Regions from separate parts of the Populibacterium corticicola genome, predicted to be linked through region 1. Evidence: riboswitches for the same ligand, from Rfam matches in the RefSeq annotation. Region 1 holds a riboswitch; the other holds the start of a gene.

Region 1 (5,989 bases):
TCACTCGACACGATCGCCTACGGCGGCGATTACAACCCGGAGCAGTGGCCACGCGAGATCTGGGAAGAAGACATCACGCTCATGCATCAGGCGGGCGTGAACCTGGTGTCCGTGGGCATCTGGTCGTGGGCGAAGCTCGAACCATGCGAGGGCGAGTTCGACTTCGAATGGCTCGACCAACTGCTCGATCTGCTCCATGAGGGTGGCATCCGAGTCGACCTCGCGACTCCCACCGCAGCGCCTCCAGCCTGGTTCTACAAAAAGTATCCGCAGGCCCGTGTCGTCCACCGAGACGGTACCGTCATGACCAACGGATCGCGCGGAATGGCCGCTCCGTCCTCGCCCGACTACCTGCGAGCCTGCGCGAACATCACCCGCGCTCTCGCGGAACGCTACTCGAACCACCCCGCGCTCGCGATGTGGCACGTCCACAACGAGTACGGTGCCCCGGTCTCCGATTCGTACGACGAGGCGTCGCGGGATGCCTGGCGCATCTGGTTGCGTGAACGTTATGACACCCTCGACGGCCTCAACGAGGCCTGGGGCACCAGCTTCTGGGGTCAGACCTACTACGAGTGGGACGAGATACCAACCCCCGCAGTCTCCGCAACCGTCACGAATCCGGCGATGCGTCTCGACTACACGCGGTTCTCATCCGACGCGGTGTTGCGCTGCTTCATCCAGGAGCGAGACATCATCAAGGAGTACTCGACTGCTCCTGTGACCACGAACTTCATGGCGCTCAACTGCCCCTCCATGGACCTGTGGGCGTGGGCGCAGGAAGTCGATGTCGTCTCGAACGACTACTATCTCGAAGCCGCCGATCCACGGAACCAGATCAAGCTCTCGCTCGATGCGGATCTGACCAGGTCGATTGCGCGAGGCAAGCCATGGATCCTCCTGGAACACTCAACCTCCGGTGTGAACTGGCAGGATCGAAATGTTGCCAAGAAGCCGCTTGAGATGGCCCGCAACTCCCTGGCAACCCTGGCACGGGGCGCGGACGGCATCATGTTCTTCCAGTGGCGGGCGGCCCGATTCGGAGCCGAGAAGTTCCACTCGGCGATGCTGCCACACGCAGGCACGGACTCCCGCATCTTCCGCGAGGTCTGCGACCTGGGTGCGCGCCTCGCTGAGCTGTCGGAGCAGGGTGTCACAGGCACGACGGTTCCCGCTGACGTGGCTATTCTCTGGGACTGGGAGTCGCTGTGGGCGCAAGGGTTGGAATGGCGGCCAAGCATCGATGCCAACGCTCGCGAAAGGATCCTTGAGTTCTACACGCAACTGTGGGAGGACAAGGTCACGATCGACTTCGCTCACCCGGAACAGGACCTGTCACGTTACAAGTTGGTGCTTGCCCCAGCCTCCTATCTGCTGACCGATGCGGCGTCGGAGAATCTGAAATCGTATGTCGCTGCAGGTGGAGTGCTTGCGGTGTCGTACTTCTCAGGCATCGTGAACGAGAACGACACTGTGCGGCATGGCGGATTGTCGGTAGCGGTGGACGAGGTACTTGGCCTGCGCATCGAGGAGTTCCTGCCGCTACGTGAGCACGAAACCGTCTCGATCTCCACGACCGGTGCGTTGGGCGAGGGCCAGTACACCGGGACCGTGTGGGCCGATGACATCGTGCTCAACGGCGCCGAACCTGTGGCGACCTACGTGGACGGACCAAAGCCTGATGGTGCCGCGATCACCCGCAACGAGTTTGGGCAGGGAAGTGCCTGGTATATCTCGTCTCGTGTGATGGGTGGGGACCTGCGTAACTTCGTTGGCGCGCTGTACGAGGACGCAGGCGTCACGGCCCGCCGCGATCTGCCCGCTGACTTCGAGGTGGTTGAGCGCGTGAGCGAGTCAGGGCAGCGCTTCACGTTCCTCATAAACCACACGGTCGAACAGGTTGACTACACGCCGCGGCGCAGTCCAAGCCTGATTGGCGACGAGTCCGCACCTTCCAGCAGCATCACCGTTCCGGCAGCTGAGGTCGTGGTCGTGCAAGAGTAGCTGGAACACAGGACTCCGAGCGCTGGTACAAGTGACGGCCTGTGGGCTTTTTCGTCGTTCTGTGGGCTTGTTGCCCACAGAACGACGAAAAAGCCCACAGACCGTCGTGTTTAAGACTTGGGTGCCGCGATGCGGCGAACAACCTTGGCGGAACTGCGCTTCGCCAGAACCTGCGTGAGCGTCGCGGCGATAGCCGACACCGCAGAGAAGGTGACGATTGAAGCGATCCGCGCATCATCGTCGTCAAGCGAATGGGAAAGGCCACCGGTGGACTTGTCCCATACCTTCTCCACGACCTTCTGTGCGATCCAGCCAGCGGCAAACGAAATGCCGATAGCCAAAATCTTCTCTGTGGTGGATTGCTTGTTGTCCATGGACACTCCCTGATAGTCGCTTACTGTGCTGTCATCAACGGTATCTGCTGGGTGTAGCTGATGCGACCTGCAACAGGCCCGAAAAGCAAATAAATACTCAGGCTCGTTAGGCGTGTGTGGTTGTCTCGAAGCGAGAGCCAACTTTGCATCCCCGAACCAGGCTTCACTAGACTGGCCCGGTACGACAGGGGAGCGCACCCGTGCGCTGAGAGTGCTTCACGCAGACCCTCGAACCTGATCCGGGTAACACCGGCGTAGGGAGTCGGGCTATCTCGCCATACGTGTACGCGTATGGAACCCCTCCTTTATATTTCGAAGCCGCCGATGCACTGCGGTTTCTCTAAGGAGGAAGAATGGCAACGCCATCATTCACCACTTTTGTGCGGACCGCCACCGCATCCGTACTCGTGCTGTCGCTGACCGCCTGCATGGCAGAACCCCAAGACGACGCTCCGGAGAACTCGCTTGTGCGCGTGGTCGTGCACGACTCGTTCCAACTGTCCGATGAACTTAAAGCGCAGTTTGAACAGCAGAGCGGTTACACGCTGGAGGTCGTCACCAATGGCGACGGCGGAGCGCTTGTTAACAAACTCGTGCTCACCAAGGACGCACCGCTGGGAGACGTCGCCTATGGCGTGGACAACACGTTCGCATCGCGTGCGCTATCCGAGGGCGTGTTCGAGGAATACGTTCCCGCCACGGAGGGTGCCCTCGGCGCTGAGTTGCGACTGTCAGGCGGCAGCGAACTCACCCCAATCGACTTCGGTGACGTGTGCCTGAACATCGACTCGGACTACTACGCAACCGTGGACCTCGCCGAACCACTCGAGCAGGACGGGTTCTTCAACCAGGCCCACGCGGGTAGCGCGGTCGTGACCAACCCGGCCACCTCGTCGCCTGGCCTGGCATTCCTGTTCGCAACCATCGCGAAGTACGGCGAGGACGGCTACCTCGACTACTGGAAACAGCTCAAGGACAACGGGCTGAAGATCGTGGACGGCTGGGAAGACGCCTACTACGTTGACTTCTCATTCTCGGGCGGCGACCGACCAGTCGTACTGTCCTACGCATCGTCGCCAGCCTTCACCGCTACCGAGGACGGCTCGCGCACAAGCACCGAGACGCTCATGAGTACCTGCTACCGCCAGGTTGAATACGCCGGTGTCCTGACCGGCGGCGCAAACCCCGAGGGAGCACAGGCGTTCATCGACTTCCTGATCAGCGACGAGTTCCAATCCACTATCGCCGAGACCATGTACATGTACCCCGTCTCCGAGACCGCCGAGATACCCGAGGAATGGGCATCCTTCGCCCCGGTACCGGACGCCCCCGCGACACTTGACCCAGCGCTGATCGACCAGAAGCGTGACGACTGGATCAAGGAGTGGAGTGCCGAGATTCTTGGCTAACTCCCTTGAGGTGGGTCCGCGTTTGCGGACCCGCCTGCACCGCTTCCTCGTGTGGGGTGGGGCCGCTGCGGTCCCGCTCCTTTTCTTGGCGTTCTTCTTTGCGTGGCCGGTCGTCGCGCTGGTGGGGCGCGGGTTCTTCGAGGACGGAACGCTCGATCTGTCGGGCTTCTTCGAGGTGTTGTCGAGGCCGCGCACCTGGCGCCTGGTTGGAATCACTCTGGGGCAGGGCATTGCCGGTACGGTGGTTTCCCTGCTGCTTGGGATCCCGGGAGCCTATGTGCTCTACCGCTGCTCGTTCCCAGGGCGCACGCTTGCCCGTGGATTCGTGACCATGCCGTTCGTGCTGCCCACCGTGGTGGTGGGTGTCGCCTTCCGAGCGCTGTTCGCCACATCAGGTCCGCTTGGCGGGCTTGGACTCGACGGTACCTTCTGGGCTGTCCTCGCTGCTCTCGTGTTCTTCAACTACTCTGTGGTCGTGCGTACCGTTGGCGGTCTATGGGAAAAGATCGATCCTCGCGCAGCGCAGGCGGCCCGGACCCTTGGTGCGTCGCGGACGCGTGCCTTTCTGACGGTCACGCTCCCGCAACTCGCTCCGGCCATCACCTCGGCCGCTGCCATCGTGTTCCTGTTCTGCGCCACAGCATTTGGAACCGTCATGGTCCTGGGTGGACAGGGATACGGCACGATCGAAACCGAGATCTGGATGCAGACGGTCCAGTTTCTCGACCTCCGCGCCGCAGCGGTGCTGTCAATTCTGCAACTCGCAGTCATCGCGGTGTCGCTGTGGATGACCTCGCGAGCCCGTGCAGGACGAGAACAGGCGCTTGACCTCGCCCCGGCGCAGGCCCGTACGGAGCGGTTGAACCTGAGTAGTCTCCGACGAGACTGGCTCGCCGTACTCGTCACCCTCCTAGTGGGGGCGGGGCTCATCGCCTGGCCGCTCGTGAACTTGATGATGTCCGCGTTCCGCAGGGGGGATACCTGGACCCTCGACAACTTTCGGGCACTGAGCACCACCGGATCGAGTGCCTCCGGCTCGTCGGGAACCCTTGGTGTCACGGTGTGGGAGGCTCTCTACAACTCCGTGGTCATCGCGTTCTACGCCTCAGTCATCGCCCTGAGCATTGGCGGTCTGGTCGCTTACGTGGTGTCCCGTCGTGCGGCCTCACGCAGTGGCCGCGCAGCCTTGACCGGGCTTGAAAACGTGTTCATGTTGCCGCTCGGAGTCTCCGCAGTCACGGTTGGGTTCGGTTTCCTGATCACGATGAACCAACCCCTTGGACTGGACATCGACCTGCGTTCGAACCCGTGGCTCGTACCCATTGCCCAAGCCGTTGTGGCGGTTCCACTTGTGGTTCGGACCGTGCTCCCCGTGCTGCGGGCAATCGATCCGCGCCAACGCGAAGTCGCCGCACTGCTCGGCGCGCCGCCCTGGCGAGTTGCATTGACCATCGACTGGGCGCTCGCGGCCCGCGCACTCGGGCTGGCCGCAGGTATGTCGTTTGCCGTCTCGCTTGGTGAGTTCGGTGCAACCTCATTCCTCTCGCGGCCCGACACCGCAACGCTTCCTATTGTGATCTTTAGACTGATCTCCAAACCAGGCGCAGAGAATTACGGCATGGCCCTGGCTGCATCCGTGATCCTCGCCGTCTTCTCAGCCGCCGTGATGATGCTAGCGGAACGGCTTCGAACAACCAGTGCAGGAGAGTTCTGATGGTCCTCGACGTTACTGATCTCTCGGTTCGCTTTGGCGATTTCGTGGCCGTGGACCACGTGAGCTTTGGGGTCTCGCAGGGGGCGATCTTGGGGTTGCTTGGTCCCAGTGGGTGCGGAAAATCTACGCTATTGCGCGCTGTCGCTGGTCTTGCGCCACTGTCGAGTGGGTCCGTCACCTGGTCCGGCCAAGACATGCGGACGGTTCCCGTCCACCGACGTGAGTTCGGGTTCGTGTTCCAAGACGGGCAGCTCTTTGGACACCTGTCGGTCGCCCGGAATGTGGCCTACGGGCTCGCACGCAGCATTTCACGCGTGGAACGGGAAAGGCGGGTGGAGGAACTGCTCGAACTGGTTGGACTCGCTGGCTACGGGACGCGCAACGTCACGACTCTCTCCGGTGGCGAGAAACAACGGGTTGCGTTGGCGCGGGCGCTTGCACCGCATCCGCGGCTCCTGCTTCTCGATGAGCCCCTCTCAGCCCTGGAT
Region 2 (5,989 bases), on a different contig from region 1:
CCGCGGCGTGTGTCCTGCGGCGATGGCCCGCCGCAGCACGATCGCGGATTCCGCGATATACAGCCCTTTTTCGGGTTCGCTTTTGGACCGCAGTTTCACGTCTGTGAGGTTGGTGTAGTCCGTGAGCCGGTCGTCGCTGAGGTCAGTTATCTCGATGAGCACGCTATATTCTCTCAAACCCCGTGCCTATTTCCGACGAGCCGGTCAGTCCCAGCCCACCTCACGCCTTGTTCACCCCCAGCTCACTTTGTTTACAGACGATCTGTTTCTTCCCACCCCTAACCCACGTATGCTCGGCCGGATCAGGTTCCAATGTTTCGGTGCTGTCGGCACTGTCCCCATTATTTATGGCAACACCGCCGACACAGCCGCAACATCGCCTCTGTATCCGGCGGTGTTGGTTTCGTCGCCAAGCCAGAAAAACTACGCCCTATCAGGCGTTCGCAGCAACTAGCCCATCCACTTCCCTGCTAACGCTAGGCAGCACAACGTCGGCCGCATACGCCTGATCGAAGAAATCACGCTCGTACTCGCACGAGGCCAGGAACGCATCGTACATGCGTGCGATCAGCCCTTCGTCGCCTCGCATGGCAGCCCGTTCAACATGGTGGGCCACGATCGCGCGGGCAGACAAGGTCGAGGTTTCAAATCTCGGGTCGCTGTATGCGGCCAACCAGTTGCGATACGGGTGATCCACTCGATTGTGTTCACGGTTCAGCCGGTCTCCCACGTCCTGATACACCCAGTAGCACGGCAGTACTGCGGCGATAAGCTCCTCGTATCGTCTGGCTCGCCCCGCGTTGAGGAAGTGTCTGGTATATGCCCGCGTGATCGCGGATGGCTCGATGTCTTCCACCTCAACTCCACGGGACACTAACCATGAGTCGTGTAGTTGTCGTTCCGCAATGAGGCAGGTATGCGCGCCCTGCATCCAGAATCGTTGCTCGGTGAGTGTCGGGGCAAGGTCTGCGGCCAACGCAAGCGCTTTTGAATATTCCCTCAGGTAGAGTGCGTCCTGTTGGAGGTAGTAGGCAAACCGTTCATCTGGGAGCGTACCCGTACCGAGTTCCATCACGAAACGCAATTCATCGATTTGAGCGCGCACACGAGTGCTGGCTTCCCACCACCCGGCGAGCGTTTGCCGAGGGTCGCGCCCTGCCAGCAATATCCGGGCAGGAGCGGTGACCGCTTCGTCGGTAATGTGTGCCGTGTGGTGGATCGGGCCGTTGCCCTTGCCAAAGGCAAGGGCATCCGCCTGTGCAATTGTGTGTTGCAGCCATGCGCGCGCTTCGGTGAAGGCTGCACCGAGTCCTGCCGGCTGGAAGGCCAGTTTTGTCGCGATTGCCGACGATAGGGCGCAGCCCGTCCCATGAGTTCGGTGGGTGGGTACTCGCGTGTGACTGGTGCGCTCGATGATAGTTCCGGATGACGAAATGATGGCGTCTTGTACGGGGTTCTCACCTAGGTGCCCACCTTTGACCACGACGTGTACGTCCAGTTCCTTTGCGAGATGGAGGCCCTGTTCAATAGCTTCAGCAAAGGTGTTGGCTTCCGGCTGCGCTGTGAGTGTGGCAAGCTCACTCGTGTTGGGGGTGACCACTGTGGCGAGTTTGATGAGGTTTTTAAGCGCATCTAGAGCACGTGGGTCAAAGAGTGAATCGCCGCTCGTAGCAACCATGACTGGGTCGATCACGATAGGCGGTTGGCAGGAAGGATCAAATTCTTCGATCCAGGAGTGAACGGTTTCGATAGCCGTGGTGGAACCAAGCATGCCGATTTTGATCGCGTTGATATGCGTGTCGTTGCGAACGGAATCTAGTTGAGCGCACAGAAGTTGGGCGTCCACCTGCTCGAAGGTACTGACGCCCTGGGTGTTTTGTGCGACCACGGCGGTGATTGCTGAGACGGCATAGCCGCCGAGTGTCGTGATGGTTTTGCAGTCGGCTTGCAGTCCAGCGCCCGAGGTTGGGTCGGTTCCTGCAATGGTGAGAACTACTGGAAATGTCATGGGGTACTCCATGCGGTCTGAAGTTCACGGGCGGCTAGGAATGGGTTGGATGCGGCGCAAATTGCTGAGACAATCGCCATTCCTGCGGCTCCGGCGCGTTTGATGGGTGAGGTGTCGCCAGCAGCGAGTCCACCAATCGCGACAACGGGTATGCGGCTGTGCGCGGTGAGTTCGGCTAGGCGGTCAAAACCGATTCCGGGTGGCGCATCATGCTTGGTTGAGGTGTCGTGGACGGGGCCAATGCCAAAGTAGTCAGCGGCGTGTTGCAGACGCTCGATGGTCTGTTTCTCCCTGGCTGAAACACCGATGATCGCTGTGGGGCCAAGCCTGTCCCTCAGCTCGATGGGGTCTGCGTCATGCAGGCCGACGTGTACTCCGGCAACGTGCAAGCCTGTCGCCAGCGCCTGTTCAAACACATCGACCCGGTCATTGATGATGAGGGGAACTCTGCGACCAATCGCCATATACACGGATTCGATCTCACGCAGGAACTCAGAATCGGTTGCATCCTTCATACGCAGTTGAACGCACGTAGCTCCGCCGCACACTGCATCCGATACCGTCTGGGCAACCGACCGTCCCGCTCGTTGGCACTGCTCACGATCGGTCACCAAATACGTTGCCAACTGTCGGGCGTCGATCCGCGGAGTGAGGGTCGCTGTCATGAGTTCTCTGGGTTTTTGGCTGCCATATCATCTGCGACGGTCACCCGTCCGTGCGCGGCGAAGGCCCCTCCATCGGCTGCAGCAAGCGCATCAACAAAGTGCACCGCGAAAGTCCCTGGCCCTGATGCCTGACGTTCGGCGTATTCGGCAGCCACTCCATACACACTGTGGGCAAGCACGGCGGCAAGGAACGGGTCTGTTCGAAGAATGCCAAGGTATGCGGCCACGACAGCTCCGAGGGCGCAACCTCCTCCCGTCACCTTCGTCAGCAGTTCGGAGCCGTTGTCCACGCATACGACCCGGTCAGTCCTCGGAGTCCCCACCTGTGCGATGCTCTCAGAATGCCCAGCCTGAACAATCAAGTCCCGTTCCCCCGACACGCACACAACTGCACCAGTATGTCGGCTCAACGAGAGGGCAGCATCAAAGGCCTCCTCGATATGCGCGGTTGAATCAGTTCCACGTCCGCCAACGCCTTGACCAGCCAGCGCCACGATTTCGGAGGCGTTGCCTCGGATTGCAGTTGGCCGGAACTCAAGCAGGTCACTGGCAAGAGCTGTACGAACCGGAAGGGCACCAACCGCTACCGGGTCGAGCACCCACGGTGTTCCACCCTGTTGAGCAGAGTGCGCAGCCTCAACCATCGCTTCGCGTCGGTTAGCGTACGGCGTCCCCACATTAATCAACACGCCGCTGGCGATCCGGGCGAACGGTCCCGCCTCGTCGGCAATGTCAACCATTGCCGGGGAACCGCCCGCAGCCAGGACAACGTTTGCGGTGAACTGCATGACCACGGCGTTGGTCAAGCATTGGACCAGCGGTGTTTTTGCGCGGACGGTATCAACCATGCCGCTCAGGGTGCTGATTTCGGGTAGGACAAAGTCAGGTAAAAGTATGCGCGGCATCTTCGCGACATCCCTTCGCTAGTACTAACTAGAGCAGGTTCAACGGGTGTGATCTCAGCCCAGTGCGGGCACCCCGTGTCAACGCCTCCACCCTAACGCTGCCCGCTCCCCAAAAGCGAGCGTCGTTTTGAACTGCGAGACTCATGGGGACATCTGCCTCACCTGATCCATGCCGCGCGCTTCTCTCCTCCTCCCCCCCCCGAGCACACCTACTCTGATCGGATGTTGCGCCGAACTCAGCCTTTTACCCACGAACTCAGCTCGGAGCGGGCTGAGTTCGTGGGTAAAAGGCTGAGTTCGATCCCGATGTGGATCAGGAAACTTTCTGCGACTCGTACCCATCGCGGCGTCGCCGGAACTCGCGTTCCTGCAGATTCGCGCCACCCGAACAAAAAAGGGACCGAACACCATTGGTGTTCGGTCCCTTGGAGCTAGAGACTAGCTAAACGTCACTGCTGCGTTGGCGGCAGATCTGCTGGTGGTTCCTGATAGACAGGTGGGTGCGGAGGCAGTGGAGCCTGCCCGGCAACAGCACCTGGATCTGCTGGAACGCCGGAACGAGTACCCGCGGAACTGGCGTCTGCGGATGCAGCCTCAGCCTGACGACGAGCCTCGGCAAGAGCCTCAGTCGGGTCAGTCAAACCTGCGGAACGCTCCATGCGCTCACGACGCTCACGACGGCTTTCTGCTGCCTCCTTGCTTGCGGCAAGAGCATCGAGGTCAACGCTCGGTGGCTGAACACCGGTGAAACCGCTGGCAATACCGCTGAGTGCAGCGGTGAATTCCGCTGGAACAACCCACATCTTCGACGACGATCCGTTTGCGATCTCTGGAAGCATCTGTAGGTACTGGTATGCGAGGAGCTTCGGGTCAGCGTCACCCTCGTGGATTGCGTCGAAGACCTGGAGGATAGCGCGTGCTTCACCTTCAGCCTTGAGGATCGCGGACTGTGCCTCACCTTCAGCGCGAAGGATCTGTGCCTGCTTCTCACCTTCAGCGGTAAGAATCTGGGACTGCTTGACACCCTCAGCGGTCAGGATAGCCGCACGACGGTCACGCTCTGCACGCATCTGCTGTTCCATCGAACCCTGAACCGATGCCGGTGGGTCAATCGCCTTGAGTTCGACACGGTTGACGCGGATACCCCAACGACCGGTGGCCTCATCGAGAACACCACGAAGCTGACCGTTGATCTGGTCACGCGAGGTCAGAGTCTGCTCAAGGTCCATCGAACCGATGACGTTACGCAGGGTGGTAACGGTCAACTGCTCGATAGCGGTGATGTAGTTCGCGATCTCGTAGACTGCGGACTTCGGGTCGGTGACCTGGAAGTAGATAACCGAGTCGATCGACACCACGAGGTTGTCGGAGGTGATCACCGGTTGTGGCGGGAAGGAGACGACCTGCTCACGAAGGTCCACTCCAGCGCGTACACGGTCCACGAATGGAACGAGGAAGTGCATACCTGCGTCCATGGTGCGCGAGTAGCGACCCAGACGCTCAACGATGAGTGCAACCGTTTGAGGAACAATACGAACGGACTTGAACAGCAACGTGATCACGAAGATCGCCAGGACGGCAATCACGATCACGATCAGGATGGTTCCACCATCCACAGTTGTTTCATTAGGCACTATAAGCCTCTCTTTCTCTTGGTTGCGAGATCCCGCGCCTTGCCGGCACGAGTGTTAAGCAATTAGACGCCGGGGGCCGGATCAACGACCGCAGTCGCGCCGTCAATCTGGACGACAACTACGTTCGCGCCTTCCACGATAGGCGCGCCGGACAGGGAACGCGCAGTCCACACTTCACCGTTGAACTTCACGCGGCCTGAGACTCCGTCAACGTGGGTGACGGCGATACCGGATTGTCCGACATAGCTGGCAGCGTTCGTCTCCGATCCACTTTGCCAGAAACGTAACTTCTCCAACGCCCATTTTCGGACGAAAACCAGCAACAGTATGGAGACAACAGCCCATATAAGAACTTGTGACAGAATCGATTCAACACCCAGCGCTGCAGCGATGCCTGCGGCCAGAGCACCACCGGCAAGCATGAGGAGCACGAGGTCGAGCGTCACGATTTGAACGATGACGAGCACAATCGCAATGATTAGCCAGATCCACCAAGCCATTAAAAGCTCCTTAAAGATTTGGGTTTGTTTGTGTCAATTTACCTGAAATGCGGGCAATAGCCTAGTGATTTTTCCGGCCAGCCTCGAACAGTTTGAGACATCACCCACTTGCTTCGTCCACGCTGGTGCGACTGTCATAAAAAGTGCCCCGAACCTACAGATCCGGGGCACTTCACAAACATCAGGTCATCCTCGCGGTACGTTTAGGCGCGCTGCGGCGCGTGCACTCCAGCGGTCACTGTCCTTGGTTACCTTCAACGGCAGTCCAAAGGCACCA

Evidence for each region. A riboswitch is a leader RNA that binds a small molecule or an ion and turns the genes downstream of it on or off. The one in region 1 is predicted to bind thiamine pyrophosphate.
Region 2: another riboswitch for thiamine pyrophosphate. It lies ahead of thiM (hydroxyethylthiazole kinase); the one in region 1 lies ahead of ACFSYH_RS05780 (thiamine ABC transporter substrate-binding protein).

Annotation. Positions count from the first base shown of each region.
Region 1 is NZ_JBHUOP010000002.1:466,154-472,142, reverse strand. Features, by position in the region: gene ACFSYH_RS05790 (beta-galactosidase) at 1-2,004, shown strand, start outside; gene ACFSYH_RS05785 (DUF4235 domain-containing protein) at 2,115-2,378, opposite strand; TPP riboswitch at 2,555-2,656, shown strand; gene ACFSYH_RS05780 (thiamine ABC transporter substrate-binding protein) at 2,732-3,787, shown strand; gene ACFSYH_RS05775 (ABC transporter permease) at 3,768-5,501, shown strand; gene ACFSYH_RS05770 (ABC transporter ATP-binding protein) at 5,501-5,989, shown strand, end outside.
Region 2 is NZ_JBHUOP010000001.1:553,379-559,367, reverse strand. Features, by position in the region: gene ACFSYH_RS02620 (TrmH family RNA methyltransferase) at 1-162, opposite strand, end outside; gene ACFSYH_RS02615 (bifunctional hydroxymethylpyrimidine kinase/phosphomethylpyrimidine kinase) at 434-2,008, opposite strand; gene thiE (thiamine phosphate synthase) at 2,005-2,673, opposite strand; gene thiM (hydroxyethylthiazole kinase) at 2,670-3,578, opposite strand; TPP riboswitch at 3,572-3,664, opposite strand; gene ACFSYH_RS02600 (SPFH domain-containing protein) at 4,028-5,179, opposite strand; gene ACFSYH_RS02595 (NfeD family protein) at 5,275-5,712, opposite strand; gene ACFSYH_RS02590 (ABC transporter ATP-binding protein) at 5,899-5,989, opposite strand, start outside.